Regions from separate parts of the Roseateles albus genome, predicted to be linked through region 2. Evidence: predicted binding sites of a transcription regulator. Region 2 holds the regulator's gene; the other holds the start of a gene.
What was found. The regulator NrdR, encoded in region 2, represses ribonucleotide reductase genes. The targets are predictions, from matches to a motif close to CACNANATNTNGTG.
Positions count from the first base shown of each region.

Region 1: a site for NrdR is predicted at 1,893-1,906, ahead of PRZ03_RS20080 (ribonucleoside-diphosphate reductase subunit alpha). Genes of this name have one in related genera too.

Region 1 covers NZ_JAQQXT010000015.1:48,992-53,409, reverse strand. The annotation lists gene PRZ03_RS20080 (ribonucleoside-diphosphate reductase subunit alpha) at 1-1,645, opposite strand, end outside; gene PRZ03_RS20075 (sigma-54-dependent transcriptional regulator) at 2,112-3,716, opposite strand; gene PRZ03_RS20070 (sensor histidine kinase) at 3,725-4,418, opposite strand, start outside.
Region 2 covers NZ_JAQQXT010000009.1:85,302-89,719, reverse strand. The annotation lists gene PRZ03_RS15235 (lytic transglycosylase domain-containing protein) at 1-388, shown strand, start outside; ZMP/ZTP riboswitch at 467-630, shown strand; gene glyA (serine hydroxymethyltransferase) at 695-1,942, shown strand; gene nrdR (transcriptional regulator NrdR) at 1,989-2,432, shown strand; gene PRZ03_RS15220 (GspH/FimT family pseudopilin) at 2,531-3,088, shown strand; gene PRZ03_RS15215 (type IV pilin protein) at 3,205-3,696, shown strand; gene PRZ03_RS15210 (PilW family protein) at 3,802-4,418, shown strand, end outside.

The sequences.
Region 1 (4,418 bases), on a different contig from region 2:
GCATCGACAGCATGCGGCGCCACAGGTCCTTGGCCTCGACGCGCTTGAACAGCTTGATCTCGCCGCGATCGGCCTTTTCTTCGTAGGCGACATAGGCCTTCTCGAAGGCGATGCCGAACAGGTCATGCAGATCGGGTGTGTTGGACGGGCTGAACAGCGTCCACTGGCCACCGTCCATCACGCGGCGCATGAACAGATCGGGGATCCAGTTGGCGGTGTTCATGTCGTGGGTGCGACGGCGGTCATCGCCGGTGTTCTTGCGCAGCTCCAGGAACTCCTCGATGTCGAGGTGCCAGCTTTCCAGATAAGCGCAGACCGCGCCCTTGCGCTTGCCGCCCTGGTTGACCGCAACCGCCGTGTCGTTGACCACCTTCAGGAAGGGCACCACGCCCTGGCTCTTGCCGTTAGTGCCCTTGATGTGCGAACCCAGAGCGCGCACCGGGGTCCAGTCATTGCCCAGACCACCGGCAAACTTGCTCAACAGCGCGTTCTCTTTCAGCGCTTCGTAGATGCCGTCCAGATCGTCGGCCACCGTCGTCAGGTAGCAGCTGGAGAGCTGCGAGCGACGCGTGCCGGAGTTGAACAGCGTCGGCGTCGAGCTCATGAAGTCGAAGCTGGACAGCACATCGTAGAACTCGATCGCGCGCGCTTCGCGGTCGATCTCGTTCAGCGCCAAGCCCATCGCCACGCGCATGAAGAAGGCCTGCGGCATTTCGATGCGCTGGTCGTCGATGTGCTGGAAGTAGCGGTCATACAAGGTCTGCAGGCCGAGGTAGTCGAACTGCAAATCGCGCTCGGCCTTCAAGTGCGCACCCAAACGGGCCAGGTCGTATTGACCCAGGCGCTCGTCCAGCAACTCGGCCTTGACGCCCTTCTTGATGTAACCCGGGAAATACTCGGCATAGCGCGCGTGCATCTGCTCTTGCGTGATCTCGCCGCCGACCACCTCGCGGCGGATCGTGTGCAGCAGCAAACGTGCCGTCGCCTGGCTGTAGCCGGGGTCGCGTTCGATCAGGGTACGGGCGGCCAGAATCGCGGCTTTGTAGACCTCGTCGATCGGCACGCCGTCATACAGATTGCGCTTGGTCTCGGCCAAGACCGGGTCCGGCTTGACGTCCTCACCCAAACCGGCGCAGGCCGACACGATCAAGCTTTGCAGATGGGCAAAGTCCAGCGGCACGCGCTGGCCGCCGTCGATCACGGTCAGCTGCACCTCGGCGACCGGCTTATCGATCTTGCCCTGAGCCAGACGCTCTTGCAGGCGACGCTCGCGGTAAAGCACATAGGCACGCGCCACTTCGTGATGGCCGCCGCGCATCAGGCCCAGCTCGACCTGGTCCTGCACATCTTCAATATGGAAGGTGCCGCCGCTTGGGCGCGAACGCATCAACGCACGCACCACCGCTTCGGTCAGGCCGTCAACGGTCTCGCGCACGCTGGCCGAGGCCGCGCCGCTGGTGCCATGCACGGCCAAAAAGGCCTTCATCAAGGCGACGGCAATCTTGCTCGGCTCAAACGACACCACGGCGCCATTGCGGCGCAGGATTTGATAGGCCTGAAATGCCGATTGCAAAACCTGGCCTTCGGGGCTGACCAAATGCGGGCTTGCTCCCAAAGTAGCGGCGTGGGCGAGTTGAGTCTGCATGAATCGTCCTTTGATGTCTCGGTGAAATATTGAAAAAAAGAAACCACTACGCGCCTGAGTCGCGCTTATCGCTTCAATTGAAATTGGGAATGGATTTGGGATGCGCTTGGCGCATCGGCTCAGCTTTCAAATCTGCTGTGGCCACCTTGGTTTTTGGGACGGGGCTTGCGCCTGCGCCTAGCCTTCGCCTGCCTGGGAAGGCCGCCAAACCAATTTTGAATTCCGGGCCGAAGGATAGCATGGGCCACACTATATCTGGGGTCACAGCGACACTCAAGCACTACAGATAGCGTATCTATCCCATTGACGAAGATCGAAATTAACGCTAGTCATGGCCATCAGGGCGGCTGCAAAGCTTGGCCGCGAAGGGCCTCTTTGCTTGATGCCTTCTGAGCAAGAGAAGGCCAAGCCGCAGCCCAGCTTGGTTTACGAAGAAAAACAGCCGCTAGGCCGCGCCAATACTCGCTCAGGCCTGGTCGTCGGACTGCTCGGCCTCGTCAGCCGTCACACCCAGCCGGGCCATGCGGTAGCGAATTTGGCGCAGCGACAACCCCAGGCTGGCGCCGGCAGCGGTGCGGTTGAAGCGGTGCTGCGTCAAGGCACGCAACAAGATGTCGCGCTCGACATCGTCCAAAAAGCGCGCCAGATCGGTCGGCAGCTCGTTGGGCGCCTTGTCATGCCCAAAGCTGTTTTTAATCGACACGCCGCCTTCCGGCTCGAAGTCATCGGCCGAGCTCAGCCCGCCCAGCAGCGAGTCATCCAACAGCGATTCAGGCAAACCGAGGTCGTCCGCATCGATCCATTCACCGCCGGACAAAGCCAAAGCGCGGTGCAACAAATTTTCCAGCTCACGCACATTGCCGGGGAAGCCATAGCGGGTCAGCTGCGCCAATGCGGCGGGCGTCAGCTGCGGCACCGGCGAGACGCCGGCGTCGGCCGCTATGCGCTCCAGCACCCGCTCAGCGATCATGGGCACGTCCTCGATGCGCTCCCGCAAGGGCGGCACACGCAGCTGAATCACATTCAGGCGATAAAACAAATCTTGTCGAAAACGCCCCGCCGCCACCTCGGCGCCCAAGTCTTTATGGGTTGCACTCAATATCCGCACATTGACCGAGGCCTCTGCCACCGCACCGACCGGCCGCACAGTCCGCTCCTGGATCGAGCGCAAAAGCTTGCTCTGCATGGCCAAGGGCAAATCCCCAATTTCATCCAGAAAAAGCGTGCCGCCGTCGGCCGCCTGGAAGAAGCCCTCGCGGTCTTCATTCGCGCCGGTGAATGCGCCTTTGCGGTAGCCGAAGAATTCGGCCTCCAAGAGCTGCTCAGGGATGGCGCCGCAATTGACCGCCACAAAGCGCTGGCGCGCACGCACACCACTGTCGTGAATGGCGCGCGCCACCAACTCCTTGCCGGTCCCCGACTCACCCTGCAAGAGCACCGGCGCCATGCTGCGCGAGACCTTCTCAATCAAAGAACGCAACTCCTGTATCGCCGCCGATTTGCCGGCCAAGCGGGACAGCGCCGTCAGCGTTGGTACGGCAGCGAGGGGGAGGCCTTTCACCAACTGCTGCCGCTCTTTGACGGGCGGCAGTTGTTGCGGCGCCTGCGGCTGCAGAGCTGATTGAGGCAGAGGCGGCAATTTCGTCGGCGCCACCGCTGGCACGGCTGGCGCCAACTTTTGCGGCTGCCGACCCAAGGCGGAGGCCACAACCTGCCGGAACTGGCGCAGATCAACCGGCTTGGTCAGGTAGTCATAAGCACCTGCCTTGAGCGCTTCGACGGCATTCTCGGCCGAGCCATAGGCGGTGATCACCAGCGTTTTTTCGTCCCGGCCTTGGCTTTCCAGCCAGTGCAAGAGGTCCAGGCCGCTGCCATCGGGCAAGCGCATATCGGTGATGACGGCGCTGTAGGGGCGGCGCTGCAGGCACGCCAAGGCCTCCTGCACCGAGCCGGCCGTATCCAGTGCATAGCCTTCGCGCACCAGCGTCAACTCATACAAGGTCCGCAGGTCGGGCTCATCGTCGACCACCAGCAAACTCAGGGCCATGCCATCGGAAGAAGCGCTGCTCATACTGGCTTTCAAAAAAGAGAGGGGTTGCGCACGGCCGCCCCGATTGCAGCGGATTCGATCAGCCGCAAGCGGATGCTGAACTCATTGCCAGGCAAGACCGAATCTTGCCGGCGGCGGTAGCTGATCTGCGCACCGTAACGCTCGCACAACTCGCGGCAAATATACAAACCCAGGCCCGAGCCCCGGCTGCGCGTCGAGAAAAAGGGCTCGAACAAATGCCGCTCGACCTCGGGCGGAATCGCCGGCCCGGCGCTGAAGATCGTCAAGCGGGCCATCGGCGGCATCGGCGGCATCGGCTGCATTGTTGGGGTGCTGGCATCCGACTCCGGCGCCAAGCTCACCTGCACCGAGGCCGGCCCCGGCGTGGCGTGGCGCAGCGCGTTGTCGAGCAAATTGACCAAAACCCGTCGCAGATGTTCGGGATCAAAGCTGACCACCAAGGCTTGCAAGGGCAAGGCACAACTCAAGGGGTCGGAGGGGCCGGGTGCGAGTTGGTTGGTGCGCGCCCATTCCAGGCAAGCTTCGCTGACCAGCAAGCTCGCATCCAAAGGCACGGGGGCCGGCACCGCGCCGGGTGCAACTTCCAACACATCGTCAATGATGCGTTTGAGGCGGGTCACATTGGAGGCCACCATGCGCGTCAACTGCTGCGCCCTGGGGTCTTGCACATCTTCGGCCAACAAGGCATTGGCCTGGTCGATG
Region 2 (4,418 bases):
CAATCCCTTTGCACAAAGCTCGGTCGGTGCGCAAGGCCTGATGCAGGTACTGACGAGCGTACACAACGACAAATACAAGGCCTTCGGCGGCAATCTCGCCGCTTTTGATCCGATCACGAATCTGCGGGTTGGCGTGCAGGTGCTCAAGGAAAGCATTCAGAGAGCCGGCAGTGTTGACGAAGGCCTGAAGCACTATGTAGGTGCGGCTAACTTGCCCGATGATGGTGGCTATGCGCAAAGAGTACTGGCCATGCACGAACAAATGAAAGCCGTAGCGGCAGGTCGCAAACCGATCGACAAACCGATACGCGAAAGCCAGCCCTTAAAGAGCTCGCCCCCTGACATCGAAGCCAGAATCAGCGATGAGCGGGTCGCAATGGCACGCTAATTGGTTTTCTGACTGATTGGCTGGCCCTTGCGTCCAGCATGTCATGTAACTGAATGCCTTACAGCAGGCGCTACACTCCAAATTCTGCGCGACTGGCGATCAAGGTTGCGCCCTGCAAGGGTCTGTGCTTTTTTAAGCACAGTGGGCCAATCAGGGGCACCCCAAGGTGGTAGACCACCGGGAAGCGCGGACAGCTTCTAGCGTTCAGAAGCTGTTTTCAGCCGTTCGCCTGGGCAGCCTTGTCTTGCCGAGCCCCTTAAGGGCTGACAAGTCGGGGACTCCACTTTTTGAGCATTGCACCCACCTATGTTTGACCGTAGCACTTCCACTCTTGCGCTTGTCGACCCCGATTTGTGGGCCGCCGTTCAAAACGAGAACCAGCGTCAAGAAGACCATATTGAGCTGATCGCTTCAGAAAACTACACCTCGCCTGCTGTCATGCAGGCGCAGGGGAGTCAGCTGACCAACAAATACGCCGAAGGCTATCCCGGCAAGCGCTATTACGGCGGCTGCGAATATGTCGACGTGGTCGAACAATTGGCGATCGACCGGATCAAGCAATTGTTTGGTGCCGAGAACGCCAATGTGCAGCCGAATTCTGGCTCACAAGCTAATCAAGGCGTGTTCTTTGCATTGCTGCAGCCCGGCGACACCATCATGGGTATGAGCTTGTCGGAAGGTGGTCACTTGACCCACGGCATGCCTTTGAATATGAGCGGCAAGTGGTTCAAGGTTGTCAGCTACGGCTTGGACGCCAACGAAGCGATCGACTATGACGCGATGGAGCGCACCGCACGCGAGCACAAGCCTAAGCTGATCATCGCTGGGGCGTCGGCCTACAGCTTGCGCATTGACTTTGAGCGCTTTGCCAAAATTGCCAAGGAAATCGGCGCCTACTTCATGGTCGACATGGCGCATTACGCGGGCTTGATCGCTGCCGGCGTCTACCCGAACCCGGTGCCGCATGCCGACGTGGTGACCTCCACCACTCACAAGAGCCTGCGCGGCCCGCGCGGCGGCATCATCCTGATGAAGGATCATGTCGCCAAGCAAATCAATAGCGCCATCTTCCCTGGCATTCAAGGTGGCCCCTTGATGCACGTGATTGCCGGCAAGGCCGTGGCCTTCAAGGAAGCCCTGACCCCGGAATTCAAGGCCTACCAAGAACAAGTGCTGAAAAATGCGGTCGTTTTGGCCGAAGAATTGATCAAGCGCGGCCTTCGAATTGTGTCCGGGCGCACCGAGAGCCATGTGATGCTGGTTGACCTGCGTCCGAAGAACATGACGGGCAAGGAAGCCGAAGCCGTCTTGGGTCGCGCGCATATGACTTGTAACAAGAATGGCATTCCCAATGACCCGCAAAAGCCCATGGTCACCAGCGGCATTCGCCTGGGGACGCCGGCCATGACGACTCGCGGTTTCAAAGAAGAGCAGGTTCGCTTGACCGCCAACTTGATCGCCGATGTCCTGGATAATCCCAACGACGAGGCGAATCTGGAGGCGGTGCGCGCCAAGGTTGCCGCGCTCACGCGCGACTTCCCTGTCTACCGCTGATAGACCTTTCATAAGCCCCTGCTGAACAGCCTCGCCCGCACAGCCCATGCGATGCCCATTCTGTAGCCACACCGAGACGCAAGTTGCCGAGACGCGCGAGTCGGACGAGGGCGATGTGGTACGCCGCAGGCGTCGTTGTCTGGGCTGTGACAAGCGCTTCACCACCTATGAGCGCGCTGAAATCGCTCTGCCTGTGGTGGTGAAGAAAGACGGCACGCGCGCCGATTTCGATCCGAAAAAGGTTCGCGCTTCGATGCAGTTGGCTTTGCGCAAGCGACCTGTGAGCATTGAACAAATCGATGCTGCACTGGCCAAGATCGAAGAAACGCTTTTGACCAGTGGGGCGCGTGAGTTGCCCTCCACCCGACTCGGTGAACTTGTGATGCGGGAGCTCAAACGAATTGACAAGGTCGCTTATGTGCGCTTTGCGTCGGTTTACCGCAGCTTTGAAGATGTCGATGAATTCCGGCAACTGATTCGAGAGATTTGACCCCCCAATGGGGGATGCGCAGCCACCCCATCCCCCGCGAGTAGGACAGAAGTCCGCGCCACTGCGGCCTAAATTGTGCTCAGACCTCAACTGAGCACATGAGGCCCGCCATGCTCCCCTTGCCCAGCACGCCCTCCACTTGCCGCGGTTTCAGCTTGACTGAGCTTTGCGTGTGTGTTGCCATCACAGCCATTTTGATGGCCATGGCGCTGCCCGCGCTGGATCAACTCAGACAACGCCAGCGTCTTGAATTGGTGGCCCAGACCATGATGGCCGATCTCCAAGAAGCGCGCAGCCAGGCTGTCAGCCGGGCCGATGCCGTGCAACTGCGGTTCAGCCGCCATCCTGGGGGTAGCTGCTATATCTTGCATACAGGCTCCCCTGGGCAATGCCAGTGCGAGGCCGACGGCCATTCAGTTTGCGCCCCGAGCCAACAGGTCTTGAAGCTCGAGTGGACTCCTTCGACTCAGAACATAGCCGTCCGAGCCAATGTCAGCAATATGAGCTTTCAAGCGCGGCAAGGCGCAGTGACCAGTACCGGCAGCATAGACATCAGCGCCGCAAACGGCGAAACCATACGCCATGTGGTCAGCATTGCCGGCCGGGTCCGGACTTGCTCGCCCAGCGCTGAATTGCGCCGATTTCCCCGCTGCTGAACCCTCCCCCTTGAATTAGGGGAACACGATAAAAGGCCATTTCCCAAGGACAAACGGCGAGGTAAGGCCGCCTCAGCCGGGCACCAAATTTTCATAATCGCAGCATGGGAATAGCAATGTCCAAAACTTGCTTTGCAACCCGCGATCGAAGCGAAGCAGCTCCCGCAGCGACGGGATTTACCTTGATCGAACTGATGATCGTGATGGTCATTGTGGCCATCTTGGCCCTGGTCGCCCTGCCCGCATATCAAAAGCAAGTTGCCATGGGTCGCCGCGCTGACGCGATCAATGCCTTATCGGGTATTGCGCAAGCGCAAGAACGTTGGCGCAGCAATCGCGGCAGCTACGCCTCTTCATTGGGCGATGATGAGCTGAGTTTAGGCACTCAATCGCCTAGCCGGCATTACACCCTCAGCGTAGCAGGCGTGCGTGATCCGGTCAGTTTCAATTTTGGCTATATCGCCAAGGCAATCCCCGACTCTGCCAGCCCTCAAAGCAGTGACAGTGATTGCAAGACGCTGTCGATTCGCATGGATGGCGGTAGCCTCTTCTACGAGGCCAAAGACAGCAACGACCAAGACAGTTCAAGCAAATGCTGGCCAAAATGAATCTGCATCGCTCGCGGGTGGTCACGCATGTAGAAGTGCTGGTCGTCCGCGCCATCATCGACATCTTGCTGGGCCGGTAGGTGGCAATTTCAGCGGAGTCCCGGCATGCCCCACTTAAAACGCGTTCGCCACCAAGCCAACTGCGGCTTCAGCCTGGTGGAGTTGATGGTGGGCATTGCCATCGGCATGATTGTGGTGGCAGGTGCCAGCGTGATGATGACCAATCAGCTCGCGGAGCATAGGCGACTCACGCTGGAGACCCAGGTGCAGCAAGACCTCAGGGCCGCTGCCGATCTGATGCTGCGAGATTTACGCCGCGCTGGCTCATGGGCAGCGCCTCAGAATGGGGTGTGGTCACCCGGCGCAGCAGCGGCGCCGGTAGCGAACGCCTATGCCGCAACAAGCTTGACAACGGACAGTGGAAGTTCGGTCCTGGAATACAGCTATTCCCGCCACAAGGACAGGAACCGGTCGACCAGCGTCGCCATTGCCGACCCTGAAGACAATTTGATGAGTTCAAGCACCGAAAAATTCGGATTCAAAATCGAAGACGGCGGCATTCTCAAATTCCGCATCGGTGACCGATGGCAACCCTTGACCGACGTCAATGTCTTGGTCATCACCGCCTTTGACGTGGACCTGAGTGAACAGCAAATCATCTTGGAGGATCTGTGCAGTACGGCATGTCCAGCCAGCAGCACGACCTGCCCCCCAAAGCAAAG